3 regions of the Paenibacillus sp. GCM10027629 genome follow, and region 1 is predicted to be linked to each of the others. Evidence: riboswitches for the same ligand, from Rfam matches in the RefSeq annotation. Region 1 holds a riboswitch; each other region holds the start of a gene.
The links. Region 1 has a riboswitch for cyclic di-GMP ahead of ACFQZR_RS07940 (IPT/TIG domain-containing protein). Riboswitches for the same ligand answer to the same signal wherever they lie in the genome.
Positions count from the first base shown of each region.

Region 2: it holds a riboswitch for cyclic di-GMP, as region 1 does, so the genes downstream of both, ACFQZR_RS26130 (S-layer homology domain-containing protein) here and ACFQZR_RS07940 (IPT/TIG domain-containing protein) in region 1, are expected to answer to the same signal.
Region 3: it holds a riboswitch for cyclic di-GMP, as region 1 does, so the genes downstream of both, ACFQZR_RS24910 (MucBP domain-containing protein) here and ACFQZR_RS07940 (IPT/TIG domain-containing protein) in region 1, are expected to answer to the same signal.

Region 1 is NZ_JBHTGZ010000005.1:431,720-442,415, reverse strand. It holds gene ACFQZR_RS07945 (YitT family protein) at 106-996, opposite strand; gene ACFQZR_RS07940 (IPT/TIG domain-containing protein) at 1,229-4,978, opposite strand; cyclic di-GMP riboswitch class I at 5,041-5,124, opposite strand; one part of gene prfB (peptide chain release factor 2) at 5,338-6,372, opposite strand; one part of gene prfB (peptide chain release factor 2) at 6,374-6,445, opposite strand; gene secA (preprotein translocase subunit SecA) at 6,491-8,998, opposite strand; gene hpf (ribosome hibernation-promoting factor, HPF/YfiA family) at 9,288-9,836, opposite strand; gene ACFQZR_RS07920 (cold shock domain-containing protein) at 10,148-10,345, opposite strand; gene ACFQZR_RS07915 (glycosyltransferase family 2 protein) at 10,476-10,696, opposite strand, start outside.
Region 2 is NZ_JBHTGZ010000017.1:95,144-105,839, forward strand. It holds gene ACFQZR_RS26095 (sigma-70 family RNA polymerase sigma factor) at 1-445, shown strand, start outside; gene ACFQZR_RS26100 (hypothetical protein) at 435-1,256, shown strand; gene ACFQZR_RS26105 (carbohydrate ABC transporter permease) at 1,286-2,125, shown strand; gene ACFQZR_RS26110 (carbohydrate ABC transporter permease) at 2,139-3,017, shown strand; gene ACFQZR_RS26115 (efflux RND transporter periplasmic adaptor subunit) at 3,035-4,183, shown strand; gene ACFQZR_RS26120 (ABC transporter substrate-binding protein) at 4,438-5,709, shown strand; gene ACFQZR_RS26125 (hypothetical protein) at 5,738-6,379, shown strand; cyclic di-GMP riboswitch class I at 6,692-6,779, shown strand; gene ACFQZR_RS26130 (S-layer homology domain-containing protein) at 6,824-8,917, shown strand; gene ACFQZR_RS26135 (DUF6531 domain-containing protein) at 8,935-10,696, shown strand, end outside.
Region 3 is NZ_JBHTGZ010000014.1:72-10,767, reverse strand. It holds gene ACFQZR_RS24950 (ATP-binding protein) at 1-506, shown strand, start outside; gene ACFQZR_RS24945 (CcdC protein domain-containing protein) at 635-1,108, shown strand; gene ACFQZR_RS24940 (hypothetical protein) at 1,273-2,139, shown strand; gene ACFQZR_RS24935 (DMT family transporter) at 2,233-3,150, shown strand; gene ACFQZR_RS24930 (copper amine oxidase N-terminal domain-containing protein) at 3,230-4,426, shown strand; gene ACFQZR_RS24925 (DUF6597 domain-containing transcriptional factor) at 4,446-5,252, opposite strand; gene ACFQZR_RS24920 (SRPBCC domain-containing protein) at 5,385-5,843, shown strand; gene ACFQZR_RS24915 (ABC-F family ATP-binding cassette domain-containing protein) at 5,944-7,494, opposite strand; cyclic di-GMP riboswitch class I at 8,022-8,108, shown strand; partial or broken gene ACFQZR_RS24910 (MucBP domain-containing protein) at 8,181-10,696, shown strand, end outside.

The sequences.
Region 1 (10,696 bases):
ATTTATACAACGGTTATTTTTGAGGGTTCAGACCACAACAAAAAAGCCGCAAAACCTAATCGTGGCAAGGCACGAACAGATTTTACGACTCTGATAAAATATGAATTATGTATGAAGTTTGAATCCTTCACCTAAGACTTCCTTCGTATCGCTAATAATAACGAATGCCGATGGATCGACCATCTTCACTAGCACTTTCAGCTTACTCACTTCCGACTGCGATAGAACGACCATTAAGATCTTGCGCTCTTCCCCCGTGAAGCCGCCTCGCCCGTCCAACTCGGTTAATCCGCGGTCTAAATCATTTAGAATCGCTTGCTGCAGCTTCTCTGCCTCATTGGAGATGATAAAGGCAACCTTGGAGACGTTGAACCCGGTCTGGATGGCGTCGATCGTCTTACTTGTTACGAATAGACCAATTAGTGCATAGAGCGCCTTCTCTGGCGATAAGAAGATTCCTGCGCATAAAATTACAATGCCGTCAAGCATCGGTACAGCAAGGTGGTAACTCAGCCCTGTAAACCGGTTGATCAACTGCGCGACCAAATCCAAGCCACCCGTTGACCCTCTCGCCCGATATACGAGCCCTAGACCAAGTCCGATCCCGAGTCCCCCATAGATGGATGCGAGCAGTGGATTATCCGTAGGCGTTGGCCAATCTTTCGTTAAGAGGATGAATAATGGAAGGATGAACGTCCCGACGAGCACCTTTAGGCCGAAATTTTTGCCTACAAGCATGACGCCAATAATAAATAACGGAATATTAATGATCCACTGCGTATAAGCCGGTTGAATCCCCGTGAAGTGCTGCACCAAAATCGAGATCCCCGACACGCCGCCAGAGGCGATCTGATGCGCCAGCATGAATATGTTAAAACTCACAGCAATACTAAAGCTTCCGATAATGACAAGCGTATATTCAATAATGCCGAGTAATACCGGATGCAACGGCTTTACAATTCGTTCGTTTTTTTTTGTTACGTTCTTCACGTTCATGTAATCATACTGTCGTTAATTGTTAATTATATTAACGACAGTTCTCCACCTCGCTCAAATGATAAATTCTTCTTTTACACAACTCATTTTCTTCATGTTAAGTACGTAATATACGGTACATTAACTTCTAAACCTTAATTGTTACTAAGATAGAATATCATAAAAAAGAAAAAGCGACGAGATCCCATGAAGGTACCCTACTCGTCACTTTTTCGGATTATTATTATTATTATTATTTATATTCGAACGGCTTTGTATTACTTTCCTGTCCGTCAGGATTAATAATCTTGATATCAACTATACCTGCACTTCCAGCTGCAGGGGATTTAACTTTTAATCTAGTGGAATTGAAGTAAGTGAGTAATTGTGCTTCTACTCCATTAATATAAATTTTGCATCCTGTATCAAAACCGCTACCGTCAATGAAAACACTCGTCCCACCCGTAATAGGCCCACTTGTAGGAGAGATCTGGGTTATAACTGGTGCTGGTAACTTTGGTGGAGTGTCATAAGTAAATGTCCCTACACCAGCAGCACCTGTCGAAGGATTCGTAACAACGATATTTACCGGGCCGCTTGTTACGCTACTTGGACTAATAAATTTAAACCTAGTGTTATTGTAATAAGTAGAAACTGGAACAGGTACGCCATTTACAGTTAATTTCATATCTGGATCGAAATTTTTACCGTCAACATAAACGTTCGTACCTCCGGCCATAGGACCGTGATTGGGTGTTACCAACGTAATTTCTGGCATTGCCGCTTCATACGTATACCCTTGAGCCTTGGTAATTGTCCCCCCATCAGGATTGATAATCGTTACGTCAACATTCCCAAGGTACCCGTCTGAACCTGGCGCCTTTACACGCACTTTACTCGTACTATAATAAGTATCGATTACCGCTGGCTTATTGCCAAATTGAATGATCGCTTTTGATTGAATATTCGTTCCGCTAATAATTACAAGCTCTCCACCGGCTACGGTACCCTTATTAGGAGAGATATCAGTAATTGTAACTGGCAATGGTGCAGGCTTGATATAAGTATATCCAGCGACTGCTGTAGTTGATTGATTGTCTGGATTAGTAATTTTCACATCTACTGCACCTTCATTTGTAACTGATGGTACTGTAACCTTAATTCTATCACTTGAGTAGAACGTGTTCACAACAGCTTCTTTATCCCCAAAGTATACTTTCAATCCCTGAACAAAGTTTGCTCCATCGATGTAAACAACCGTTCCTCCGTCAATCGGACCGCTGTTCGGTGTAAGCGTTGTAATCGTTGGAGCCTTCGCAACAGGCGGTGGGTTATAGGTATAAGCATTTATGCTAACGCCTTCCTGGCCGTCCGGGTTTACAACCTTGACATTAACCGCTCCGACTGCCGTCCCAGCTGGGGCCGTTACTTTCAATCGAGCACTGGAGTTAAAAGTATTGACTACAGCTTCTTTATCCCCGAAATATACTTTCAATCCTTGAACAAAATCTGCACCATCGATATAAACGATCGTTCCTCCAGTAATCAGACCATTGTTTGGTGAAAGTACTGTAATCGTCGGAGCCTTTTGAACTGGTGGTGCATTATACGTATATCCATTTAATTTAGTGCTCTCCTGCCCATCCGGGTTTACAACCTTAACATCAACTAATCCAGCTTGCGTTCCGGCTGGTGCTGTTACTTTCACTCGAGCACTAGTGTAAAAAGTATTAACCACAGCTTCTTTTCCGCCGAAATAAACCTTTAAACCTTGAGTAAAATCTTGTCCGTCAATATAAATGGGCGTACCTCCTGTTAATGGCCCGTTATCGGGAGATAATCCACTAATTAACGGTACCTTCGGCGGGATCGGCAGATAGGTAAAACCATTTGTTTTCACAGCTTCTTGAGCATCCGGATTCACAATCTTCACATCAACAGAGCCCTCGGTAACCGCCACAGGTGAGGTCACAACGATTTTCGAACTTGATTCGAATGAACTAACCACAGCTTCTGTTGATCCAAAATATACCTTTAAGCCCTTAACAAAATTAAGGCCCTGGATCGTCACGCTTGTGCCGCCACTAATCAAGCCATTATCAGGTGCAATGCTCGTTAACTCTGGAGCAGGTTTTACTGGTGCTGGATTATAGGTAAAACCATTCGGGATTGTCACACTCTCTCCATCTGGATTCACGACTTTTACATCTACAGCACCTGCCGATTGACCTGCAGGAGTTTTTACTTTAACACGCGCAGTAGAATAATAAGTTGTAATTTGTGCTTCCACAGATCCTATATATACTTTTACTCCGGAAGCAAACTTGCTACCATCTAAAAAGATGTAATCGCCGCCAGCCAATTCACCAATATTTGGGGAAATCATGGTAACCGTCAATTTCTCAACTACTGGCTCATTATAAGTAAAACCATTCGGGATTGTAAATGACGTACCATCGGAATTGGTTAATGTGACATCTACAGAACCCGATTTTGTCGCTTTCGGAGATTTTACTCTGAAGTACGTTGAATCTGTATACACGTACATTGGAGCAATCTGATCGCCAAACTTAACTACAATACCCGGTGTGAAATATTTGCCGTTAATCTTCGCAACTGTACCGCCTTCTAACGGTCCATTGTTTGGATCAAACGAGGTAACCACTGGGTCTGCTTTGTAAGTGTACGGTATTGTAGCCTTTTGCCCATCTATATTCTTCACCGTAACCGTAACCGTAGACTGTGCCCCAGCTGGAACTGTTGCCGTAATTTCATTCTTACTCACTACGTTGATATTCGTTGCGCTAGTCGTTCCAAAAGTCACTGTAGCACCTGGTCTGAAATTGTCCCCCTTAATCGATACAGTCTCTCCACCTTCTGGTTTGCCGAAGTTCTGCTCAATTGAAGTGATAATCGGTGCTGACAAATTCACTTGTATTGCAACCGAAGGAATCGCCTTTTGACGCGCTGCCCCAGCATAGTCTTTATACGTAATGGTAGAGGCAGTTGTCGAAGCCTGGAAAGTACCTTTCTTGTTCGGGTCTTTCGGCTTTATCTTGTAGGTAAACGTTAACTCACTATTCTTTAATTCCTGAAAGTTCCATGTCAATACATTACCATTGACTATTGGCTTCGGTATATTTGAATCATACGAACCGGGAACAATATCGAATTCAGGTGATACAATGTCAGTTACTTGAACATTGTATGCACTTGCCATACCTATTTCCTTAACAATTGCTGCATAAATTTCGCTTAATCCTACTGAACCTAACACAAAATGATGGTGAGCAGATGTCGTTGCCATTTCCTTCAACAATTTATTTGGCCCGCTCGTTGCAGGATCCTCATCTTTTTGAAGTAACGCAATTGTATAGAACACAATCCCTGCATCCTTTGCAGCCTGCGCTTTTTCCTTTGCATACTCGTATGCCGTACCTTTTGGCTCGGTTGCATCACCATCCGTCATAATGACGATAACCGGTTGAGCTTCCGGGCGATGGTTCTCAAGCTCCTTAATCGCTAAATCAATCGCATTTCCTGTTGCTGTTGCTCCATTTGCTTCAATGGATCCAATATAGCTCTTAGCAGCTTCTTTATCAGTCGTCAAAGGGAGAGATTTTGTTAAGTTTGCAGAACTAAAATCAACAACCCCAACGCGATGTTTAGTCATATCCATTAAATCGACAAAACCTTTAGCCGCATTCTTAGCAGCCAACATCTTATCTTCACCATGGTTGGGTTGGTAATCCGGCTTCATACTACCTGATTTATCAATGATCAAAATTACGTCATTCGGCATGACAACATTCACCGGAGGAGTCCCCTGGATGTTTAGCTTTACTTCCGCCTCCTGTTCTGTTGTAATTACCGTTGGATTTACAGTTTTCGATACGGTTACATAATCATTAGCAGCCGCATACGAAGTGGTTTGATATGGTACCATCATCAACACAAGAAGAAGTACCATCATCATATTTACCTTCTTAAAAAAAGATTGCATACTTATCCTCCTTTTATTTTTTGCAATATAAAAAACAACAGCAAATGCCATTGTTTCTATCAAGTTGGAACCTGGCAATCTTTCAATTTCTTGAAAGACCCATGGCTTTGCGTCACTGCATCACTACAGTTTTGCTAACATTTTCGATTGTCTTCGTTCTCGAGTCCCATTCATAATAGTTCTTTTTAATTGGATAAAAATACATTTCTCTTATTATTATCGGTTTTTAATCAAGATTCTTTATGGAAAATAGTAAAAAATAACTATTAATATCAAGAAATTTAGAAAAAATAAGATACTTTCATGCTTTAGAACAAAAAAAATTCCCACATCATTAATGATGTGGGAATTTCTAATATCTATTCGTGCCGAATCTGATTGCGCAAGTACCCATCAATAAAGGCATCCAGATCGCCGTCCATTACTGCGCCGACATTACCTGTCTCGACAGATGTCCGATGATCTTTAACCATACTATAGGGATGGAATACATAGGAACGAATCTGACTTCCCCAAGCGATATCCGACTGTTCTCCACGAATTTCATCAAGTTGCTTCCGTTGCTCCTCGATCTTACGCTCATATAACTTGGAACGAAGTACAGTCATTGCCCGCTCACGGTTCTTGATCTGTGAACGTTCCGTCTGACACGTTACGACGACGCCCGTCGGGATATGCGTAATCCGAACAGCGGAATCCGTCGTATTGATGTGCTGACCGCCCGCACCACTCGCACGGTACGTATCGATCTTCAAATCTTCCGTCCGAATGTCGACTTCCACATCTTCCGAAATCTCTGGTACAACATCGCATGATACGAACGAAGTATGACGACGACCAGATGCATCGAACGGCGAAATCCGTACCAGACGATGTACACCTTTCTCCGCCTTGAGATAACCGTAAGCATTGAAGCCTTTGATCAGAAGGGTTACACTCTTGATCCCCGCTTCATCCCCTGGGAGATAGTCGAGCACTTCCACTTTGAAGTTCCGTTTCTCCGCCCAACGGGTGTACATCCGCAGCAGCATTTGGCCCCAATCTTGGGACTCTGTACCACCCGCTCCAGGATGCAGCTCAAGAATCGCGTTGAACTTGTCGTATGGCTGGTTGAGCAGCAGCTGAAGCTCGAATGTCTCCAGCTTGCTCATCAGGCCCGCCACATTAACATATAGCTCTTTTGCCAAATCTTCATCCTGCTCTTCTGCCGCAAGCTCGAGCATCATCGTCGTATCTTCATACTCTTGATTCAATGATTGATATTGATCGACGGCCGATTTGACCACGTTTAGCTCAGCAATAATGCCTTGGGCACGCTCATTGTCGTCCCAGAAGTCGGGCGCAGCCATTTTGACCTCGAAATTCTCAATCATCTCTTGCTTCATATCTAAGTCAAAGAGACCCCCTAAGGTCAGATAATCTCTTTGCAATTTCACGTAAATCCTGTTTCACGCTTGGTTCGATCATTCCATCCACCTCATCTGGCTTCACATTCGTCGTTAGACGGGAAGATTACTTCCCGTGGCACTGCTTATATTTCTTACCGCTGCCGCATGGGCATGGATCGTTGCGTCCGATTTGTGGCTCGTTATGCACTGGTTGCTTCGTCGCAGGCTCGCTGCTGTTGTTCGTGGAGATTTTACTCTCTTCGACAACCGCTTGACGCTCCTGGTTACGTTCTACTTGTGCTTTCATGATATACGTCGCCACATCCTGCTGGATTTGACTAATCATCTCATGGAACATTTCGAAGCCTTCAAATTGGTACTCACGAAGCGGATCCGTACCGCCATATGCACGCAAGTGAATCCCTTGACGCAGATGATCCATCGCATCAATGTGATCCATCCATTTGCTATCCACGGCGCGAAGCACGATAACCTTCTCGAACTCACGCATCATTTCTTCGCCCATGATTTCCTCACGTGCTGTATAGCGCTCTATAACAAGACCCATGATGAATTCCACGATCTCTTCTTTTTCCTTGCCCCAAATGTCGTCTTTCGAAATTTGGTCGGCTTCGAGGAGTGTGTTGTTCGCCCATTCTACTACTTCATCCAGTTCCCAGTTCTCTGGGATATCTTCCGAACAGTGCGCTTCGACAATACGTTCGATGGTCGGCTTGATCATATCAAGGACAATTTCACGAATATTATCGGAGAAAAGAATCTCGCGGCGCTGCTTGTAAATAATCTCACGCTGCTGGTTCATCACATCATCATACTGAAGGACAATTTTACGAACGTCGAAGTTGCTGCCTTCAACACGTTTCTGAGCGGACTCAACCGCACGTGTAATAAGACGGCTCTCAATCGGTGATTCCTCATCGAAGCCCAGACGATCCATCATACCAGAGATGTTCTCTGCACCGAAACGTCTCATGAGCTCATCTTCCATCGACAAGTAGAATTGCGAGGAACCTGGGTCCCCTTGACGTCCCGCACGACCCCGGAGTTGGTTATCAATCCGACGGCTCTCATGGCGCTCTGTACCAATAATATGCAGACCTCCAAAATCGGAGACACCTTCACCTAATAAAATATCCGTACCACGTCCAGCCATGTTCGTCGCGATCGTAACGGAGTTCGCAATCCCTGCATCCGAGATGATCTCCGCCTCTTCCGCGTGGTATTTCGCATTCAAGACTTTATGCTGTACACCTTTGCGCTTCAGCATTTCCGAGAGAAGCTCAGAGTTCTCGATCGAAATGGTACCGACGAGCACCGGTTGCTTATTCTTATGACGTTCTACGATTTCATCGACAACCGCTTTAAATTTACCCATTTCTGTCTTATAGACGACATCCGGCATATCCTTACGAATATTCGGACGGTTCGTCGGGATCTGAATGACTTCAAGACCATAGATCTTCTTGAATTCTTCTTCCTCCGTCTTCGCTGTACCTGTCATCCCAGCCAATTTGCGATACATCCGGAAGTAGTTCTGGAATGTAATCGTCGCAAGCGTCATGCTCTCGTTCTGAACATCGAGATCTTCCTTCGCTTCAATCGCTTGGTGAAGACCATCGCTATAACGACGACCTTGCATGATCCGACCTGTGAACTCATCGACGATCAAGACTTCACCATCTTGAACGACGTAGTCAACGTCACGACGCATGATCACGTTCGCTTTTAACGCTTGTAACACGTGATGATTCAAAGTCACATGGCTTTGATCGAACAAGTTTTCAACGCCAAATGCTTTCTCTGCCTTCGCAACACCGGCATCCGTCAACGCAACGGATTTCACTTTAATATCAACCGTGTAATCCTCTTCGGCCGTTAAACGACGAACAAATCGATCCGCAGCAAAATACAGCTCCGTCGATTTCGCGGCTTGTCCTGAGATAATGAGCGGTGTTCTCGCCTCATCGACGAGGATGGAGTCCACTTCGTCAATAATACAGAAGTATAGTGGGCGTTGAACCATTTGCTCGCTATAGAGCACCATGTTATCCCGCAAGTAGTCAAATCCGAACTCATTGTTCGTTCCGTACGTAATATCGCAAGCATACGCAGCCTGCTTATCTTCATGACTCAACCCGTTCAGGTTAACCCCAACCGTCAAGCCTAGGAATTCATAAATTTGAGCCATCAATGCACTATCCCGCTGTGCGAGGTAATCATTGACGGTGATGACGTGTACGCCTTTACCCAGCAATGCATTCAGGTAGACTGGCAAAGTACCTACAAGCGTCTTCCCTTCCCCTGTCTTCATCTCTGCGATCTTACCTTCGTGAAGGACCATACCGCCGAGCAACTGTACATCAAAGTGACGCATACCGAGCGTCCGAATCGAAGCTTCACGCACCACGCAAAAAGCTTCTGGCAATATGTCATCTAGCGTTTCGCCTTTTTCAAGACGCGCTTTAAATTCCTCCGTTTTCGCTTTCAACTCTTCGTCCGAAAGCGCCTTATACGTCGGTTCCATTTCGTTGATTTGGTCAACCGTCTTCATGAGGCGTTTCACTTCGCGCTCGTTCTGGTCGCCAAATATCTTTTTAACAAGTCCTAGCATGGGTAGACCCCTTTCGTATTTCGTACAAACAGATGGTTTGCATTAAATTGTAACAGTTTGTGGGTATTGTCGCAACAATCGAGTATGGACATTACGTATATACTTACGCGCTAACAGGCCGGATTGTTTCGAAAAGTTTCCATCAAAAATATTTCCATTCTGTGTATATCTTAAAATTGTAATTCCTATGGGCTTCCTAAAGCTAGAAAAAGCCTGACTCCCCGGAGAGGAGTCAAGCTTTGTAATTCACTTCAATGTATATTCATTTCAATGTTTGTTGATGCTAATATCAATCTTGTTCGATCAAGCCGTATTTACCATCATTACGACGGTACACAACATTCACCTGATTCGTGTCCATATTGGAGAAGACAAAGAAGTTATGTCCAACCATGTTCATTTGCAAGATCGCTTCTTCCACATCCATTGGTTTGAGTGTGAAACGTTTCGTACGCACCAGCTCGAGAGTATCCTCTTCATCCTCTAGTGCAACTGCTGTGGAGCCTCCGTCAACGATTAAGGATTTCAAGCTGCCCTCTTGACGGAATCTGCGGTTCAATTTGGTTTTGTGTTTACGAATTTGACGCTCTAACTTATCAATCACAGCGTCAATCGAAGCATACATGTCATCTGTCTTATCTTCGGCGCGGAGCATCAAGCCTGGCAGAGGAATCGAAACCTCAATGCTATGTTTGTCCTTGATTACGCTCAATGTAACATGAACCTCAGAGGTAGGCGGCACTTCAAAATACTTTTCCAATCTACTTAGCTTTTTCTCTACATACTCTCTTAAAGCATCTGTCACTTGGATATGTTGGCCTCGAATGCTGTATTTCATAGGGCACTCCTCCTTTGCTTAGCTCTATTATAACACAGCTCTGGGCATACTTCAAAATTCCTTTACAATGTAAATGACGTAGTTGTATCCTTTGATGGGTGCGTGTCAAAGACTGTTCAGAACTATTACAGAAGTGTTGCAAAAGAAGTTCTAGAAGCAACTCCAGATGCAAATAAAAGCATGCTCAGAAGTTCATAAGCAACAATTTCACAAGCAACAAAAAAACCCTAGAACATGTCTAGGGCTTTCTCTAGCTAAACTATCGATTTAACCATCGAACCTTATGTAGCTCGGCATCAATGCCGGTATGATTATAATTTAATTACGTTAGCTGCTTGTGGTCCGCGAGCACCTTCAACGATGTCGAACTCAACGGATTGACCTTCTTCTAAAGTTTTGAAGCCTTCAGATTGGATCGCGGAGAAATGTACGAATACGTCCCCACCGTCAGCAGTTTCGATAAAACCATAACCTTTTTCTGCGTTAAACCATTTCACTTTACCTTGCATTCAAATACATTCCCTTCGTCTTCAAATGAAAGTGGAGTATGTCCACAAGTCCGACTATACCACCGTATGGAAGCGGTGTCAATGATTTTAGGGAGAATAATGTAAGGGTTTACATTCGCTTCATTTTTTGCTAGTTGAATGTGGCTAATCTGCGGATTGCTGGTTGATATTGGTAGGATGCTGATTGCATATAGTAATTTACAGCTTTATTCATATTACCTGTAACTTCATTAAAGACTCCTAAATTATACAACGCTTTATAGCTTCCAGTTCCAATGACACTGTCATACTTCACGCTCTCCCCAATTTCTAGACAACTTAAATAGGACTGCTCTATTCGCGGAAAATAAT
Region 2 (10,696 bases), on a different contig from region 1:
AGAGATCGAAGATTTGATGAATGAAATATATTTTCAGCTATGGAAGTCGATATCGAACTATGATTCGCGTCGACCTTTCCGATTCTGGCTGCACGGCATTGTGCTGAAGCAGATCCAGAAATGGAGGACACAGCGTTGGAGAAGGTTCCGGATCTTCGAGAAGAAACGGCTCTTGGAAGTGGAAGAGCATCTATTCTCGGATCGGCCTGTTCTTGCGGCAGAGACACACCAGGAGATGTTATCGATCGTGCATCAGCTTTCGTACAAGCTTCGCATCGTGATCATTCTTCGTTATTATCACGATTACGCATTCGATGAAATCGCTGAACTGTTGGAGATTCCGCAAGGAACGGTTAAATCCAGACATCATACAGCACTAGGCAAGCTTCGCGAGCTTAGTCCGTATTTTGAACAAGGAAAGGAGCAGAAACTTTATGTCCATTGAACAACAACTGCGCGATAAGCTGCAAGATTGTGCGGAAGCAATGGAAGTTCCGTCAGAAATGCAAAAGCGTGTGGAGCGAGCTTCTTATGAACGCTATCGGAATGAAAAACATAAATCTATATCAGCTTTAAAGGTTCGCCTGATTATAGGTGCGCTTGCGGTTGTCCTGCTCACGCCTATTGTCATCTATACTGCCCCTGCCGTCGCTGCACAGATTCGCGCTCTATTGAATTTATCGGGGACGGAAGACATACGCAGCTTCGTCACGAAAGATGAGGATTCAGATTATATCACGACCAATTTATATGAAGATGAGGTTGCCGGGAATAAGGCTGCACAAGATGTGCTTGCACGTATTTATCACGGTTATCCAGAGACGCGCTCTTTCGAAATTGCTAACGCACAAATTACAGAAGGGACGCGTGGCGGGGAGCAAATCCATGAATTGAACTTGATTCTCATGGAGAAAGGGAAGACTTTCGCTGATCCGCATAAGGAAATTACAGCGATCGTCGATGTGAGGACTGGAGCGATTCAATTCTTTCAAGCGATCGAATTAGATCCTTCAGCACATACCTTGAAATTGCGGGAGGCGGAAGCGATTGAGATTGCGAATGCCTTCTTGGAGCGATTGCAAATGAATATCGAGGGATATCAACATGAGGTTATACGGACAAGTTCGAATAACACGCAAGAAACGGATCAATCGATCGTGATCTACAAGCGTCCTCAAGATGGGAAGAAGATGCTCCAAGTTAACCTTCGACAAGGCAGTACGAGTGTCGCGGACATCAGTCAGGAGAAGTCTTGAGGGTTCAACGACTCATCCGTCGTGAGGGTATGGTCGCGTTGACATTCTTGCTGCCAAGTGCCATCGGATTCGCATTGTTCTATATCATTCCGTTCGTGATGGGATTGATCTATTCGATGTTGGATCGAACCGTCGGAGGATCGTTTGTAGGATTGGCGAATTATCAGGAGCTGCTGAGCAGCGATTCATTTCGCAAAGCGGCATCAAATACCTTCTGGTTCACGGCGGTTAACGTTCCGCTGATGCTTATCGTATCGCTGGTTATCGCCATCCTATTGAATCGTAATCTCTATCTGCGAAACTTCATTCGGATGGCCTATGTTCTGCCGCTGGTTGTGCCGGTCGCTTCTGTCGTGATGGTATGGCAAGTGATCTTCGATTGGAATGGATCGCTGAATGCTTGGCTGCATGGCTTCGGATTGGATCAAATCGATTGGATGAAATCGACATGGGCTAGAGGCGTCGTATCGGTCTTTTATCTCTGGAAGCATGTCGGCTATAATATCATCCTATTCCTAGCAGGGCTGCAAGGTATTCCGCGAGACTATTATGAGACAGCGAATATCGAAGGGGCAGGTAAGTGGCGCCAATTCTACAGTATTACGCTCGTCTACTTGACGCCGACCATGGTCTTCGTTGTGCTGATGTCGATCATGAATACATTCAAAATATTTCGAGAAACGTACTTGATCGCAGGGGATTACCCGCATGATAGCATCTATACACTTCAGCATTATATGAACAATATGTTCCTAACGATGGATGTACAGAAGTTGTCTGCGGCAGCGACACTTATGGTGATCTGCATCTTCATGATCGTCACGATCCTGCTTCAAATCGAGAAAAGATATACACAATTTATAAATTGAACGAGGAGGAAGGATGGAGAATAAGGGGTTCATTCGGAACCTCTTGGGAACGCTGGTGATGGCGTGCAGTGGGTTAATGATGCTCTTTCCTATTGTGATTACTTTCACAAATTCACTGATGACAGAGCAAGAGATTCACGGTAATTATGATCTCGTGGGCACCATGCCGACCCGAGCGCCTGGGGAATTGCCTTCATTTGTGAATTTGAAGATCATACCGGATTGGCTGTCCTTTGAGCAATATGGAAAAGTGTTGCTCGAGACGCCGAATTACCTGTTCATGCTGTGGAATTCGGTTGCCATGGTCGTCGCGATCATTGTGGGGCAGACCGTTGTGAGTGCGCTGGCCGCGTACGCATTTGCCAAACTCCGATTTAAGGGAAGAGAGGGTTGGTTCCGAGTCTACTTAATGACGATGCTGATGCCTTTCCAAGTGACCCTGGTTCCGAATTATATTATTGCTAATCAGTTAGGCTTAATGAATACAGCGAGCGCGATCATATTGCCAGGGATATTCGCGGCATTTGGGGTGTTCATGCTTAGACAATTTATGCTGTCGATTCCCTACGCACTTATTGAAGCGGCACAGATGGATGGTGCCGGACATTATCGTATTTTCTACCGTGTTATGCTGCCCTTGATGAAGCCGGGGATCGCGGCGCTCGTCGTCTTGCTGTTCGTAGACTATTGGAATATGGTCGAGCAGCCTTTGATTTTCTTGGAGGATGCCTTTAAGCAGCCATTATCGCTCTATCTATCCAGAATTAACACAGAAGCGCAGGGCATCGGCTTCGCTGCTTCGATGATCTACATGACACCGATGGTGCTGTTGTTCATGTATGCGGAATCGTATTTTATCGAGGGTGTACAAATGTCGGGCATTAAAGGGTGATCGAGAGGAGGAACAAGATGAATACAGGGATGGCTGAAGCGATGGATGCGGGCCGAAAACGAAAAATAGTGTGGATCTCCGGTCTGTTCATCGGTGTGCTCCTACTTCTTACCCTATCGAGTAATACATGGCTGACGATGAGTCTACCTAAGGTTCGAACAGAGATCGGGAGACAAGGACCGTTGACCACCCAGTGGAATGGTACAGCGCGGCTGATGCCCAGGCAATTGATGGCATTATCCAATGCTGCGGAGTGGACGACGAAGGAAGTGCTCGTGAAACCGGGAGACCGCGTTACAAAAGGACAGACGCTCATTACGTATGACAATCCTGCTGCGGAGCAGGAAATACAGGATGCCAATGCGAGTCTTGCACAGCAGCAATTGTCGATCGAGGATTTGCAGGATGCTTATATTGAAGCGGCTCAGAACAATGATGAAATGCAGATGCGTCGTACGAAGAGGGAACTAGAGCGAGCCCGATTGATGATGGATGTGCAGCAGCGAAAAGTGGCGGTGATGCAGTCGGATGCGAGCGGTCGAAGACGTATCGTTGCACCGTTTGATGGTGTCGTAATGCAGGTCAATGCGGCTTCGCAGCTGCCCTCAGGGAGCAACGGGCCGGATGTAAGTCTAGCGAATATGCAGCAAGGCTACCAATTCGAGATTGTTATACCGAATGCCGTGGGGCGGAAGTATCGTACAGGAGATAAGCTCAAAGTTCAAGTAGAGCATCAGGGCACGAACGTACCCGTTGAAGGGACGATTCGTGAAATTCGAAATGCGACGAGTACTAGTGATGGCAGTCCGTCGCAGGGGGAGAATGCGACTCCCGATACATCGAATCAACTATTCGTTGTACAAGTAGTGCATCAAGATTTGGAGGCCAACGACTTGGTAAATGTAGATCTAACGCAATCACAAGAGGACGAGGGGGCCTTGCTCGTGCCGAACCAAGCGATTCATCGCGAAGGTAAGAGCAGCTACGTACTTGTTGTCGAAGAACGTAGAGGTCCGCTGGGGAATACATTTATCGTCCGCAAAGCCCCAGTCCGATTGGTGGGGACGAATGGTCAGGAGTCCCTCGTGCAAGGGGTATATATGAATGATGCCATCATTGTGGAGAGCAACGAGCCGCTAGCGGAAGGTAATCGCGTAAGAGTCTAGTGCGTTCGCTTATTATAGAGGTTGTTCAAAAAGTCATCATTTGATCACGAAGTGATTCAAGAAGCATAATCAACATCGAATCTTGCGTTCACCTTTGAAGTCCGGTACTCATTTAGGTTTCGCCTAAACTCCGTTCCTCCTTCTTCAGGTTCTCGCAACCTTCTCGGTGCTGAAATGCCGACTTTTTGAACACGCATTAATAGATTTTGCATATGGAGAGAGGGAATGAGATGAGAAAAAGTTCGATCGTATGTTTGATAGTTGCATGTTCCATGAGTTTGGCTGCTTGCTCCGGCGGGCAGAACGGCGACGAGAAGAAGGAGGGGAAAAAAACCGTCGTCTTATCCGTCTTCAGCGCTGATCCAGTCTATACACAGGCGGAGAAAAAATATGAAGCGAGTCACCCGAATGTGGATATTCAGATTAAGGCACATATGAAGGACCCAAATGCCAGCTATGAAGGGGAGGGGGAAAAATATATAAACATAACCAACACCGAACTCTTATCGGGTAAAGGGGCAGATATCATTGCCTTTGATGTGATGGGGCTGCCTGTCGTGAAGTATGTCGATAAAAAAGTGTTGGTTAACTTGAGCGATCTGATGAAGCAGGATCAGTCCTTTGATGCCAGCCAATATGAGATGAATATTCTGGACGGTGCCAAGATGAATGGAGGTCTCTACACGCTGCCTTTACGATTCTTCTTGGACAGGATGATGGGGGATGCCAAGGCGATTGAGGATGCAGGCGTGACATTCGATGATTCGAACTGGACATGGAACGATTTCACAACGGTTGGTAAAAGCTTGGCAGCTTCAGGGAAACGGAAACATGCGACGGGAAATACGCCTCCGGAGCAGATGCTGAACTATTTGTTCTCGGATAACTATGCAGGGATTGTGAAGGATGAGAAGCGTTTCGACACGAACGCATTCTCATCACTCATGAAGCAAGTGAAGAAGATGTATGATGATGAAGTCGTCACGAAGGCCGAGATTGCTGCAGATGAATCCTACTTTTTGCCTACGATGATTATATCTCCTGAAGATTATTTTGTCGGACCAGCCATGTTCTATGAGAAAGGGAAGATCTATAACAAGCCACGGGCTTTGCAGGAGCAATCGGGAGGTTCATTCATCATGAATAGGACGCTCGGGATCAACGCGAACTCAGACGTCCAGGCGGAAGCGTGGGATTTCATGAAATTCCTGATGTCTGAAGAGGCGCAGATGCTGCCGGGACTGCAGGGTTTCTCCATTAACAAATCGGTGAACGAGAAGATGTTCAAGGACCTTGAGAATAAAGGCTCGGTGGAGTCGCCGACGGGATCTTCCGTACCGGTTAGCAAGGAAGACCTCGAAGTTCTTAAACAGATGGTCGCCGATACGAAGACAACGGTGAGAGAAGATAAGAAGATTCAATCGATCATTGAAGAGGAAGCGAAAGCCTATTTTAGCGGACAAAAGTCGGAGCAAGCTGTTGCGGATCTGATCGCAAATCGGATCACAACCTATTTGAATGAGTAATGAAATCTTGAGTAAAGGATGATGATGGATGAAAAAATGGATAGCGGTGTTGTTCGTATTCGGAGTTGTGGCCAGTGTCTCAGCTTGCTCGGTTCCAGGTGCGGAAGAAACAAAGGCAGAAATGAATATAGAGGCTGAGCCGCTAGATCAACGGGGAAAGCAAGAACAAAAGGGTGAAGAGACTGCCGAGAAGGAACAAAAGAATGATGAAGGCCAGAATGATGGGCAGGGCATGACGAAAGTATTCTCGGATCTGATGGCATTGAAGCTTCCGGAGGGCCTTGAGGCACAATCGTCAGGCTCCACAAATTCGAAATTGATCTATACCGATAAAGCGAATCAAGTGAAGCTCGAAATGCTGCATGATCCTGAGCAATTGGTGACGGATGAGGGGATCGATATGGGACGTTTGAAGATGAGAGGGATCTTCGAACAACAATATGAAGGTGTAAAATTAGAGTGGTTGAAGGATGAGACGCAGCAAGTCCATGGGAAGCATATCGCGATTAATGAGGTCATCGTTCCATCCAAGGCAGGCGACACGTATCATCTCGTGGCTTGGGCTGAATTAGACGGCGCTTTTCTGGAAATCACATTCACCTGTCCCGCAGATGTGAAGGGGGAGTGGCAGAATGCTGTGCATGAGATGATCGAATCGATTCAGATGTAGGGAAAGGGCTGCAGGTTCAGTTTCATGAAGTAAAGATTAATAGTAGGAACATGACCGCTTGGCGAAACCGCTGAGCGGTTTTTTGGCGTGGTATGTCTGGACAGAAGAACTTTTCAGAAAATGACATATTTCTAGGTATTTCGACTTATTTTTATGACTTTGGAATCGAATTTGGAGGAATTTAGAAGTGGATGACGAATGTAATTTTTTGGTTAGGTATATTTTACCACCAAAAGGAAATGCAGGTTTTTGATCGATGAAGATCGCGCGTGAATTTAGGTTATAGAACCTAAATCTTTTATGAACCAAGTGAATGAACCAAGGCAAACTCGTTCGAAAGACGGGGACGCAAAGCCACGGGTCTAAGGTACATTCGTACTATGATCGCCGGGCCGCTCAAAGGCTTGGTTTTTGTGTGCCCAAAAAAGACCATAGGGGGAATCGATGATGAGAAGAACGGAAGAAGGAAAGAAAGGATGGCAGTACCGGCTTCGGATGGCGGCGCTCTGCTGTGCATTAACAGTTGCTTCATGGAGTGTGCTGGCTGCGCCAAGTGCGCATGCTGCTGTACAGATTCAGACGGAGGATGAAGTGACGAAGGTGGACATGCAAGGGGGGGATATTCAAATTTCGGGCTCGAATATGGTGTGGTTCGTCACGGGTGCGGATACGACGCGCCAAGTGATGTATCGGGATTTGAAGACGAATCAATCCAAGCTGCTGACGCCGGTGAAATCGTATAAAAGAGAGCTGTCGATTCATGGTGATCTCATATTCTGGGCGGATAAAAGAAATACGGCTCCGGGCGAAGAGGACTGGGATATCTATATGTTCGACTTGAAGACGGGTAAAGAAACGAAGATCAGCAAGACCGTTGGACATTTAGGTTCGCCGCAATCGGATGGACGTTACGTGGTATGGGGGGAATCGGGTCACAAAGTGTATTTGTACGATCTCAAGGCCGGTACGGAAAAGGTGATTGGTGATGGAGATTATCCGAAGATTGCGAATGACAAAGTGTTTTTTACAAAATATTGGTATCAGGATGCAGGGTATCTCTATGACGTGAATACAGGTGCAACGACGAAGGTGATTGTGCTGGATGAGGGAGAGGCGTTCCGCTCTTATGCATTTGACGGTACGCGCGTCCTGACATTCAAGAGAGGAAGCGATGAAGGTGGCGAGGATACGACATCCGTCGTTTTATATGATTTGAAGGATATGCAGACGCCGCAAAAGATGGTTCTTGTTCCTCCTTTTACCGGGAAGAATCTTTCGCATGCAGCACTTGGCGATTCTTATGCGGCTTGGACGCAATATGTTGACGGGGTACTTCAGATTTTTGCAGGAGATATGGGGACAGGTAAGACGTGGCAGGTCACATCAGGGAAGATCAATCAGAAGGATCTGTTCTTCGACGGGGATCGCCTTCTCGTTATGAATGATCAGAAGAAATTGGTCTATAAGACGATGACGCGTCAAGAGGGTCAAGAGGAAGGCGGTACTACGGGGCAGTCTTCCACAGCGGGAACGCCAGGTTCATGGAATTCAGTGATTTCGATGGAAATGGATGAGTTGGTAGAGGCTGAAATCGGCCCGGATGGCGGCGTGTTGGAAGCGCGGAAGTCTGGGATTTCGTTGAACGTGCCGAAGTATGCTTTTCAAGAGCGTTCGAAGCTGACGTTAACGGTCACGACGGCTTGGGACAAGGCGCTTAAGCAGAAGGTGGCTGCTAATTCGCATCCGGTAGGACCTGTCGTGAAGTTGAGCTGGAAGGAAGCGACTGTAAAGCCGCTTACGCTGCATATCCCGGTGGATGTGTCGAAGATGAAGCCGAATCAGGTGAGCAAATTGTCGGTGTATGCGTTCGATGCGTCGGCAGGCAAATGGGAGGATATTGGTGGCAGATGGGATAACGAACGCAAGGAAATGGTGGCGGAGATCGATGGGCCGGGTACGTATGGATTGCAGCTCACGGATATTACCTATTCGGATATTCAGGGGCACTGGGCCAAGGAAGCCATTGAGACGGCTGCGGCACGCCATCTCGTCCAAGGGGTCAGCGCCGGAAAATTCGAGCCGAATGCGCCGTTAACCCGTGCACAATTCGTGACCATGTTGTCAGGTGCATTGAAGCTTCAGGCACTGCTCGGGAATGAGCCGAGTTTCGTGGATGTGCCGAAGTCGCATTGGAGTTACGTGCATGTAGAAGCGGCGGTACAAGCAGGTCTTGTGCAAGGGGATCAAGGGAAGTTCCATCCGAATGAGAAGCTGTCGCGCGAAGCGATGACGGCAATGCTCGTGCGTGCGGAAGCTTGGTTAGCGGGACAGCCGCTTAAGGTGACGGACGAAAGTATTCTGGATGCATATCGGGATGGGGCTAAGGTGAGTGCGTGGGCTAGACCTTTCATGGCGAGTGCTTTGGAACGTAAGTTATTGACCGGCGAAGGGATGAATATTCATCCGGGCCAAGTATCGACACGGGCGCAAGGCGTCGTAATGCTGCTGCGGATGCTGCAGAATCAAGGGAAGCTATAGGTTGAATTAGGGGAGAAATGATGATGAAGAGAAAATATAAGCAGATGATACGCTCCTGGATTAGCGGAATGCTTGCAGTCGTCGTATTGCTGACGGGCATTCCGATGGTTCCGGGCTTCGGCGTGGAGAAAGCACAAGCGGCGACGGTTGAGATGAAAGTGGATCCGCTGCCGATTAATTCGGTCTATGCGCCGAAGACGAGCATTATATGGGAATTTCAAGATATGGAGCATCCTGCAACGATTGATTTATGCGGGGAAGGAGATATTGAGAGTGGGACGTATCCGCAAGGAGATAACAAGGTAGAGTGGAACGGTCAAATCGACGGCCGTCCAATAGCGGATGGGGACTACAAAGTATGTGTAACCCCGACAGATAAGTTCGCGCAGTTCAAGAAGGATGTCGACGTCTCCGTCGTCAATTCGCCACCGATGCGCCCGAAAGCGCTCGATGTGGTACCGGATTTGCGCAGTGAGACGCATATCCTGCGCGGTCTCGGGGAGATTGGCTCCAAAGTAACGGTTCGGATGCGTACAACGAAGCGGGTTAATTATGATCAAGTGCCGGGAGATGAGGTAGTACTTGCCTCGGATATTATCGTTAAGCCGCAGCGCACCTGGTCGCAAGGCATGCAGATTGTAGCTGAGGACTTTACGAATTTCCCGAAAGAAGCGACGAAGCAGCCGAAAGCCTTTGTCGGTGAGTGGGAAGTTCGGGTGAAGCTCCCGCTGTATGAGATTGCACATATTCAGGCTACGGCGGAGCGGACGATTGGCACAGATAATAAGTCGAGCGTTCCGTCGGACATGCTGAATGTGCTTCGTTATCAAGCGCCAGCCTGGAATGTGACGTGGGAAGCGCTCGCCGGGTATTATTACAAAGTCGCGGGCAAAGATGCGCTCGTCGCGGGTGTTAAGAAGATCGCAGATTTCAATAACGTCCGAATTCGGACTTGTAACGATCAGCAAGGCTGTCCAGACAGTGTCGAGAAGGGCATGCACCTGCTCATTAAAGATCCGCTGCTCGCCGGCAATATTCTGGAATCCGATCTTGGCGAGCTGACGTTCGAGAAGATTGCGAATCGGGATGGAGCCCACCCTCCAGTATGGTGGGATCCGATTAATATTGCGACGGGAGATTTTCTGTTCCAGCATGAAAATATGCGTCTGGATGGTCCGATTCCGCTCGTGATGAACATCGCTTATCATAGCCGGGATTCGTTCGATGGAGCGATCGGTTTTGGCTGGCGTCATTCGTATGAGTGGCGGCTGCAGCGGGGAGACGGCAATGAGATGATCTTGTATAGACCGGAAGGCGCATCCGATGTCTATTTGGCGAAGCCGGACGGTCATTATGAGCGGCCGCTCGGGGTTTATGATGAATTGCAGCGCAACGCGGATGAGACGTATACTCTGTCGACTCCTCAGCAATGGACGTACTCCTTCCGGGAAGACGGGCTGCTGCAGCGGATTCGGGACGCGAATGGCAATCAAGTGAAACTAACTTATAGCGGTACAGTTTTGGAACAGGTAAGCAGTGACAGCGGTTCGCTAACGTTCACATACGGCCCAAGTGGCAAGCTGGTGCGTGTAGCAGATGGGACAGGGCGCGCGATTGAATACAGCCATAACCCGTTGACGCATGACTTGATAGCGGTGAAGCTGGCGGACGGTGCAGAGATCGGGTTTGGCTACAACGATAAGCATCAGATGACGGAGATGCACAATCCGAATGAGACAGCAACGCTGCTGAACGAATATGACACTGAGGGCCGGGTCG
Region 3 (10,696 bases), on a different contig from region 1:
TTGATCGTACGGAGCATATTATTACGGATTACCTCGCCTTGGCGCAGCCTGACCCCGGGATTACGGAAGAATTGCATATTCAAGATGAGCTCTTGTATCTATCGAATGTGCTGACGACGTACGGGAATTACAATCAGATCAAGATTCATGTCATACCTGCCCAGGAGAGACCTTTTTATATTACAGGGGATCGTTATAAATTCCGGCAGGCCCTGCTTAACATTGGCAAGCATGCGATTGAGGCGATGCAAGAAGGCGGCATGCTGACGCTGCAAGTGTGTCCGTGGAATGATTACGTGAAGATTAGTATGCGCGATACAGGGGGCGGGATGACCGCAGAGCAGATTCGAAGACTCGGCACCCCGTATTATTGTACGAAGGAGAAAGGAACGGGTCTGGAGATGACCGTTGCCTTTAATATGATTAAGAAGATGAACGGCAAGATCGATATTCGCAGTAAAATGGGCAAAGGGACAGAATTCGTCCTGCTGTTCCCCATCACTTGAGATTCGTTCGTCACATGCATGAGGTGACTTTTGTAACCTCGATCAAATTACATATTTCACTGGTTGCGATGCCTCAAATTCGAGATACTAAGACTATCAAATCGAATCCTTGAGGGAGTGGTTTTCAAATGAGTCCAATCAATTCTATGTTTATTTCAATGATCATATTTTTCTTTATTTTCCGCGGTCTGCAGCGTGGGATGAAATCGCCAATAGCCAAGTCAGGGCTTCCGTTAGTCCTGCCGATTCTCTATATTAGTACATCGATGCTTCAACTGCTCGATCCGAGTCTTCATATTCAGAGCGAACAGCTGCTTATTGCAGCCCTTGCAGGGATGGTCTTATCCATACCGCTCATTCTAACGACGAACTTCGAAGTGCGTGAAGCGGGTAACACCTTTATCAAATGTAATAAGATCATGTTCCTGCTCCTCATTACGATATTCGCGCTGCGTTTCATTGCGATTGCAACCGTGAAGGGCATGGATCCAGGCACGCTAAGCTTCCTGCTCAACTTTATGACATTCAGTTACATTGTCTGCTGGAGAGTGGCATGTTTCGTTAAATTCCATAACGTGAGATCGAAATCAATGGCTGCATAATTCCAAGAAGGGTGCCCAAGGGCACTCTTTTTCTACGTCTGAAGACAGTAATAAGATCCATCTCCGGTCGGGGGTGAATTCTAGACCGTAGGATATTTTTGGAAAAACATTCATGCGATACACTAATCCCATCAAGAAAAACGGTGCGAGGAGTGTAGCGTGGAATGCAAAAAGTGAAATTTTTTGAAGGTGAGAAATGGTTGGTATTCGTAGGTTTACTTGGGTTTTTACTTGCGGGAATATGCGGGGGATGGACCTTACTATTCGGAGGTGAGGTGGCACCACACGGGGATGTATCGAAAGCCTTCTCCTTTAATGCAGCGATAGGCATATTCTTAATCTCCACAGCAGCGTTGATTCCATTCTCCGGGATGTCTAAGGGAGGAAGGTTAATCTTCCGATGGTCTTATATTCTGCTGGCGCTCTACTCTTATGGTGCAGAGACGATTCAGAACTTCCGCGGCGTAAATCCAAGATTCGTGTTAGACGGTTCAGCCTTTGATCGGATGGTTGGCAATGGGTTCGCTATTGTTGCGCTGCTGCTCGTGTTGTTCTATCTGTTCTTAGCAGCGTTCTACTTCCGGTCCAAAATCTACAAGCAGCGCCCCGAGCTTGTGCTCAGCATTCGATATGCGATGATCTCGGTCCTCATTTCATTCGCTGCGGGTATTTGGATTTCCGTGAATAACGGTCGATTTATCGGCGCTAGCGGGAATATTATCTGGCTTCATGGGTTAGGGTTCCATGCACTTCAAGCGTTACCTTTTGTTGCGTGGCTCTCAGAACAGACGCGGTGGAAATCTTCGGCGCGCAGCGGTTTGATCCATATCACGGGAATCGCCTATATGCTCGGACTGGTTGCGATGGGCTGGCAGACCTTCCAGGGGCAGCCTATTCTAGAATGGTCGCTGTATCCGTTGCTCGCTGGTTCATGTTTCCTCGTCTCGTTAGCAGCTGGCGTTCTTGTGTTTTGTGAAGCGGTTAAGGGGACTAGTGTGAATAAGAAGAGAGCTGTACATTCATTGAAATAAGAAATAGATTGAAATTTCTCCCTTTGTCCCTCACACTGCATAGTAGATGGATGATATTAGTCGATGAACGGCGATGGGGGAGAGCTATTTTATATGGATAGGAAATGGGTGCATTACGTTGGATTGGTGCTGGTTGCGGCCATTTGGGGAGCGAATTTTGGGGTATCGAGGCAGGCGATGGAGACGTTCGATCCGATTCTTTTCACGTTTCTTCGATTCGGGCTTGCCGTACCGTTCTTCTTCTTGCTATTGAAGGTGACGGAGGGAAGTATCGGTATCCCGGTGAAAGTGGCACTACAGCTCGCTGTCATTGGACTTCTTGGGGTGACGGGGCTCGAGATCGCCGTTATGTACTCGATCAAATATACGACGCTGGCGAACGCATCGCTATTGAACGTAGCACCTTGGCCGATCTGTGCAGCGTTGTTCGGGCCTTTGTTCATGAAAGAACGGATTTCCTCTCGTCTCGTGACAGGCGGCGTTGCAGCGATCATCGGCGTATGCTTCATTATTCTTGGAGGAAGCGAAGGACTCGATTTGTCCTCCAACCATATGATTGGGAATGGTCTAGCGCTGGGTGTGAGTATATTCGGGGCACTCTATAACCTGGCTTGCATGCCAATTATGAAACGGTATTCTGCTCTGCGGGTGAGTACATGGATGATCCTGTTCGGAGCAATCGGCATGCTTCCGTTCACGTTTGGTTCTTGGGGCAAAGTGGACTGGAGCGCATTGACAGCGACGCATTATACCGCGATTGGTTATAACGTGCTGATCTGCACGGTCATTTCCTTCGTTGTATGGAATGCGAGCATGTTCAAGGTCGGCGCGGCACGCGCGAATTTCTTCCGCTATGTGGTACCGGCTTCTGCCGTCACGGCGGGCTATCTCTTCTTCGGCGAATCATTCTCAGGCTGGCAGCTAGCCGGTGCCGTATGTATGGCCGCGGGATTGGTCTGGATTAGTCTGGAGCGCAAAGATACCGCGGCATCACCCAACCTTACTTCTTGAAGTAAGGTTTTTTCCTATGAATACGTGGAAAAAAATGCTATATATAGAGTTATTACATAATATGGGTGGGAACAGAAAAATGAAAAAACAATTATTCACAGTTTGTGTATCGATGTGTTTATTACTATTGGGCAGTGCTGTGAGTTTTGCAGCAAACGCTAAGGGAACTGAAATTATTGTTAATGGTGTGAAGCTAAATGCACGAGCTACTGTAATCGAGGGGACGACATTTATTCCTTATCGATCTTTGTTTGAAGCAATGGGTGCCAAGATAGGTTTTGATAAGGACGCACAGGAAATCTCTGCAGAGATTGATGGTGGGACGATGTACTTATGGATGGGTGAAGATATAGTAGAGTATAAAAATAAAAGATATTTTCTTCCGGAACCTATCCGTACTATAGAAGGAAGTATATACGTTCCTTTACGTTTTATCGGAGAAGCTCTCGGATATCAGATAGTATATAATCAAGATTATAATAGAATTACCTTTACGAAGTTTGGATACGGTGCGGATGATTCTATTCGAAAAACTCTAACAGGATATCTACAAGAGGATAAGCACAAACCATTGTCAGATTTGTTTTCTCAAGACTATCCATATCCTGATATATTGTATGTGAATGAAGCGAGTGAATCGTTTCCTCGGGTGTTTCCTATTAAAAACTATGAGACATGGGTTAATAAGATTGAGTACCTAGACAATAATACAGCAGTTGTACATGCGGGTTATTCTTATGAAACTCAAGTATTGAATGAGTCGTCAGAGACTAGGTTTGTTTTGAATAAAGAGAAATCAGGTTGGAAGATCTCAAAGATGGATCCTATACATTTGAAGATTGATGTCCCCAAAAATATTGATGTTACAGCGGATGGATTACTAGTAAACAAATCAGACCAAATCGGTAAGGTACTACAAGATTTAAACACATATTACACAGCAATGAATGAGAAGAATTATGAGACTGCTATTAAATCTATTTCTCCAACGGTAATTAAGAAATGGAATGAAAAAGTAACTTACGGTAAGTATGAAGATATTATTAAAGAAGAGTTCAATAAAACAATTACCACTCATAAATTGATGAATGCACGTGTGTTATATGTTGATCAATCACATGCAGTGGTAAATGCCAAAGTTGAATTCACACAACGATATAATGGGGATAGTAAGGTAATTGGACCTCATGTATATGATTTATTAATCAGTATGGATTGGGTAGACAATGATCGGTGGACTTATTATTCAGAATATGATTTAGATGCTAATTACTAGGACACCCGAGAGGTGTCCTTCACTTTAACTGCTCCCTTACGTACTCGTCCGGCGTCTTGCCGATAATGGTGCGAAAATCCTTGATGAAATGCGACTGATCATAATAACCTAGCTCCGTGGAGAGCTCGGACCAATCGATGCGCGGCTGATGCTCGATCGTCTCAGCGGCATTTTGCAATCGGTAGAGCTGGATCACCCATTTCGGACTGACACCGACATATTGGTCGAAGAGACGCTGCAGCGTTCTTTTATTCAGGTGAAAAAGATCGCAAATCTCGTCCACCTTCGTTATCTCACGGTCCACCTTTACGCGGTCGATGATCTGATTGATGAACTCGACCTGGTCGTCCCATGGCGGGAGCTTTGGGCGAATGAATTGTTCGGCTAGACGGACCATGTCGGACTCACTCTCTTGCGTGAGCAGCTCCTGCTCTAACGTTCCGATCTCCACGTCGAATACATCTTGAATGCGCATCGGTTGATTCGCGAGCTCGGAGATCGGTTGCTTAATGAACGGATAGAACCCGCCAGGCTTGAATTTGACACCGAATACGACCCCTTTACCTTCTAAGTGGTGCGTATATTTCTGCTTCGCAGCACCGAAAATGGCGCTTCGATTCGATTCAATGACGAGATTCACACAAGGGTTCGGTACAACCTCCTGCAAGTAGGGGGCTTGTTCAGTTAAATCCCAGCTGACGATCCAGAAATGCTTCACGAACTGATCGATATCTTCGGATGGCTCATGCCTTGTCAGTTGAAATTTATGTGTCCCACGGGATAAATTCAATACGCCCATACTGGGTTTTACAATTTCGGGTTTCATGAATAGCCGCTCCTTTTCCTGCGTGCATTTTGTCGCGTTTTTACAATACTTGGGCATAATTACGTTTTATAATCATATTAGCATAGTTATGCGCTTGATATGTATTGCATAAATCGAAGGAGGAACGAAGGAATGCGTGAAGTTCCATTGAAGTATGAATTGTATATTAAAGCAACCCCAGAGCAAGTGTGGGATGCCATGTTCGTCCCAGAGAATACGCGCAAGCTCTTCTTCGGATGCGTATTAGAGTCTACCTTTGAAATCGGTAGCCGTTATGCTTATATCGGACCGGGTGCGGATGGGGATGAGACCGTTCATGTGTACGGTGAAGTCCTCGCCTACGAGCCTTATAAGACGTATAGCGGTACGGAGCACGCAGGTCCGTCTTATCGTGAGAACCATGCAGAGTTCCAGTCCAGAATGACGTTCAATCTTGAGACCGTGGGCAACTGTACGAAGTTCACGTTGATCAATGATGAGTGGACGGAGGGCCACCCATCCTACGATAACACGCAGAGCTCGTGGTGGATGATTTTGAGTAACTTGAAGACGTATTGCGAGACGGGAGATACGATCGATTTCGGTTGGTAAAAGGACGTCGTAGCGGCCTACATAAAAAAGAACCTGTGCCGATTCCTTCTTATACGAAGGATTCGCACAGGTTCTTCTTGTTTTCGTCCTCTATCATTAATTACGTTTTTATTGCACCACGGCACCAATCTTCCACACGCCATACTTGCGTAACCCAGTCTCGATAGAATTCCGATTCATGGGATACGAGCAGGATCGTGCCCGGATAGGCTTTAAGCGCCTCGCGAAAGGCATCCTTCGTTCGCACATCCAGATGGTTTGTCGGTTCGTCGAGTACCAATACGTTGCTGTCCGTGAGCATTAATTCGCAGAGCCTCACCTTGGCTTGTTCTCCACCGCTCAAGTGGCGCAGGGGCTGCCGGATATGCTTCTCGGTCAAGCCGGGCATTGCAAGCATCTTACGAATTTGCTGCTGCGTTAGATCGGTCCGGAAGGCTAAGAGCCTCTCCAGGGGTGTCTGGTCAGAAGCGATGTTTTCCTGGGCAAAATAGGCTGCCTTCACGTTATCCCCTACCTGAAGAGTACCGTTAAGCAGAGGCATGAGGCCTAGCAGGGTACGCAGCATGGTCGATTTACCAATCCCGTTATGGCCAATGATCGCAATTTTCTCCCCGCGTTTCACATCCAAATTGACAGGGGCAATCAACGGCGTCGAATAGCCAATTTGAATGCCTTTTGCTGTGATGACATGGCTTACGGGATTCTGACGCACCTCGAAGCTGAAGCGCGGCTGTGGTCCGGTTGTAGGTTTATCGATGAGCTCGATCCGACCGAGCATTTTCTCCCGGCTCTTCGCTTGCTTTGCCTTACGAATACGGTTCTTATCGATGAATTTCTCAAGTCGTGTTATTTCCTGCTGCTGCTTCTCATAAGCTTGCTGCAATTGCAGACGGCTTAATTCATGACTCTTCAGAAAATTGTTGTAATTCCCCGGGTATCGCCTCAAGGTCTGATGCTCCAGATGGTAGATGACCGTCGTGATCTCGTTGAGGAAATGCTCATCATGGGATACGACGATGAATGCATGCTCATAGCTTTTTAAATACCCCGTCAGCCAAGCAATATGCACATCATCGAGATAGTTGGTCGGCTCATCCAACAGCAATACGTGAGGTTCTTCAAGAAGCAGCTTACCTAACAACAGCTTCGTTCGTTGGCCGCCGCTCAGCTTGCTGACATCACGCTCCATGCCGAGATCCAGAATGCCAAGACCCGCAGCGACCTCTTCAATCCGAGCGTGGATTTGATAAAAATCCGAGTCTTCGAGTTGACTTTGCAGCTCGCCGTACTGCCGTAATAGCGTGTCTAGATCGTTGTCTGCCTCGGCCATGTTCTCGGCCATGCCCAGCATGCGCCGTTCAATATCATATAAATGTGCAAATGCGCTCTGCAGATAGGCTGCAATCGTCGTCCCGGGCTGTAAATGGATATGCTGCTGCAGATAGCCTACATTGATCTGCGGCATCCAATCGATGCGCCCGGAATCTGGCAAAATCTCGCCTGCGAGCAGGCGGAGCAGAGTCGATTTTCCCGCGCCATTGCCGCCGACCAGGCCGACATGCTCTCCGCGCAGTAGGCGGAAGCTGATCTCGCGAAAATTCAATTTATCTCCGTACATATGGGTAACGTCTTCAATGCTTAATAAACTCATTCTTGTTCTCTCCCTTTCAATTTAGCTTGTGCTACGGCTGAATCGAGAGAACAGCAGAATTCGCAATCTTCTGTTTCGTAAGAAACAATTCATGGTTGTATGAACGACGAAATCGTTATTTTTCTATGGTGGAATATACAAAAAAGACGAGGTGAATACACCTCGCCCACGATCATATAGGTTTCGTAAGAAAGGGATTGGCTTTTATCTACTGTTCTCGGATTCACTTAACGTTAAAATGGGCAGACTTCTCCCGTGTTAAGGTAATTCTCTTCTAAGAACAGTCGACAAAATTTCCATATCCTTTCCACCTCATGTGATTGATTTTGTTGGTTACTTCTATAGTATATGCAACTTCATTGTAACGAGTCAACCCAGCCCTATAGCCCGTAGTTTAAAATAACTTTAGGTTCAAGAATCCCGAAATCAATTGACTTTGCGCCTATTCGTGGCATATATTAGTCAATGTAAATAGTTCCTTTATCCTACTTTAGACCTACATAATGTCCATCTGCAACGACTAGAATTATATATTTCGGCACACTAACCGAAAGGTTAGGTCGCAAAGCCTCGGAGTCTAATGGTCTTTGACCTATGATAGTCCGGCTGCAGCTAACAGTTGTTATTGCAGTCGGACTTTTTTGCGTTTCCAAGGAGCTGAAATAATATATTAATAGGAGGTAGACATGAGACGAGGTTTTAGACTTGTAGTGACATGGATGTTCATCTTGTCCGTCTTTACAGGATTCATTCCTGGCACGTTGCCAGTGAGTTCTGCGGCGGCTTCGAACGATCTGGTCTGGCCGAATCCAGGCGCGGTCAATCTGACGAAGAAGGCCGAACCGACAGGCACGCCAGGGGAATGGAAAGTAACCCTAACGGTTGAAGGAAAGAACATTAAGAGTAGTTCGGACGTAGTTTTGGTGATTGATCGGTCCGGTAGTATGAAAGGGACTCGGATGTCCAAAGCGATTGAATCTGCCCAGAAGTTCGTGGACAGACTGCTTTATAAAGATTCGACCACAAGAATTGCCGCTGTATCCTTTGCTGGTGATGTGACGGATGTTTCGGATTTCAAGAATGCCGGACAGATCGATGCGCTGAAAAAGGCGATTGGCAATATTTCTCCGAGTGGAGGTACGAATATCCAAGGAGGAATTCACCGCGCTGATGAGTTATTAAAGTCAAGTAAGGCGGATAACAAGGTCATCGTTCTCTTAAGTGATGGGGAACCGACATATAGCTACAAGGCTTCTAACGCTTTGGATTATACTTGGCCAGGAGACAAAACGAAAAGCTTTGCGCTTTCGAATTTCGATTACACGTATACAATCGGATCAGGCGGAAGTTATGATTTGGACTCCGGATGGACCGATTACAGCTATAAAATAGGTAAGTATAAGGTAACTGACAATGGAAAAGGGACGATATCTGAAGCGAAGCTTGCGATGGATAAAGGGATCCAAATGTATTCCATTGGACTTGAAGTCGGGGATAACACCAACGCTACAAACGTACTGAAGTACAGCCAGAATCGTGGCTATTACGCTTCAAATAGTTCTGAGTTAGAAAAAGTCTTCGCGGAACTATCCAGTAAGATTTCTTACGCAGCACAAAACGCAAAAGTCATTGATCCAATGGGCGGTATGTTCGACAAAACCAAGGGACCTGAAGTTTCGCAAGGTACGATTAAATGGAACGACACAACAGAAACGATTACGTGGGAAATCGGAAACATCGTTGAAGGATCTCCAGCAACGATGACTTACATCGTGAAGCTGGATTCAACAAAGAACCCAGATCCAAATACATTGTATCCGACCAATGGTAAGACATATATGGAATATACGGATGTGAATAATAAACCTGCATCCAAAGATTTTGAAGTTCCCAAAGTAAGCTTTGGTAAAGGTTCTATTATGGTCAAAGGGTACAGGGTCAATGCTGAGGGTACGCCGGTTAATGAAGAAAATAAGCCGGTTGATCGACCAGATCTTGCTGCACCATTATATAGCGAGTCCTTCAAACAAAATGGCAATGAAGCGCTTGATATTAACAAGAAGTATACGGTAACGGCAAAAATTGTGGAAGGTTATCTTCTTAAGAAGGGTGCTAGTCCTCAAGATGTAACATTAACATATGGTGAGCCTAACCCAACAATTTGGTTCGGTTATGCGAAAGCTCCTTACAATATCAAAATCGAGTATAAAGTAGGGAACATCGAGCTTGAGAAGGCAGAAGATGTTAAGAAACTTCAAGGCGAGTCAATAGACATCCAGAGCAAGTCATTTGAAGGTTATACGTTGAAGGATGTAAGTGTCAGTGCAGGAAGTGGCTTGGAGGTTAAGGGTGGCCAAGTCACAGGTACGATGCCGAATAAAGACGTTACAGTTACGTTTAACTACGAGGCAATCGCACAGTCAGTGAAAGTAAAATATTTATTAGAAGGAACTGATAAGGAAGTAGCACCATCGATTACAGTACCTGGAACAACAAATGCAACAACAACATTGAAAGCAGCGAATGTTGCAGGGTACACAGTAGTAGGGGAAAGCACAAAGGAATACAAATTCACGGCTGAGAAAAACCAAGAGGTTGTATTCTACTTCAAAGCAGCAGCGCAAAAAGTAACTGTGAAGTACCTTGAAAAAGGAACGAACAAAGAACTTGCGAAGCCTGAAGTTGAAGAAGGCGTAACAGGCAAAACAATCAAGCTAGATGCGAAAGAAGTTGCAGGCTACAAAGCAGAACAAGCAACAATCGATTACACGTTCACAAATGGAACGCAAGAAGCGATCTTCTACTACACAGCATCGGCGCAAAAAGTAACTGTGAAGTACCTTGAAAAAGGTACGAACAAAGAACTTGCGAAGCCTGAAGTTGAAGAAGGTGTAACAGGCAAAACAATCAAGCTAGATGCGAAAGAAGTTGCAGGCTACAAAGCAGAACAAGCAACAATCGATTACACGTTCATCAATGGAACGCAAGAAGCAATCTTCTACTACACAGCAGCTGAACAAAAAGTGACAGTGAAGTACCTTGAAAAAGGAACGAACAAAGAACTTGCGAAGCCTGAAGTTGAAGAAGGCGTAACAGGCAAGACCGTTAAGCTAGAAGCAAAAGAAGTTGCAGGCTACACGCCTGAACAAGCAACAATCGATTACACGTTCACAAATGGAACGCAAGAAGCGATCTTCTACTA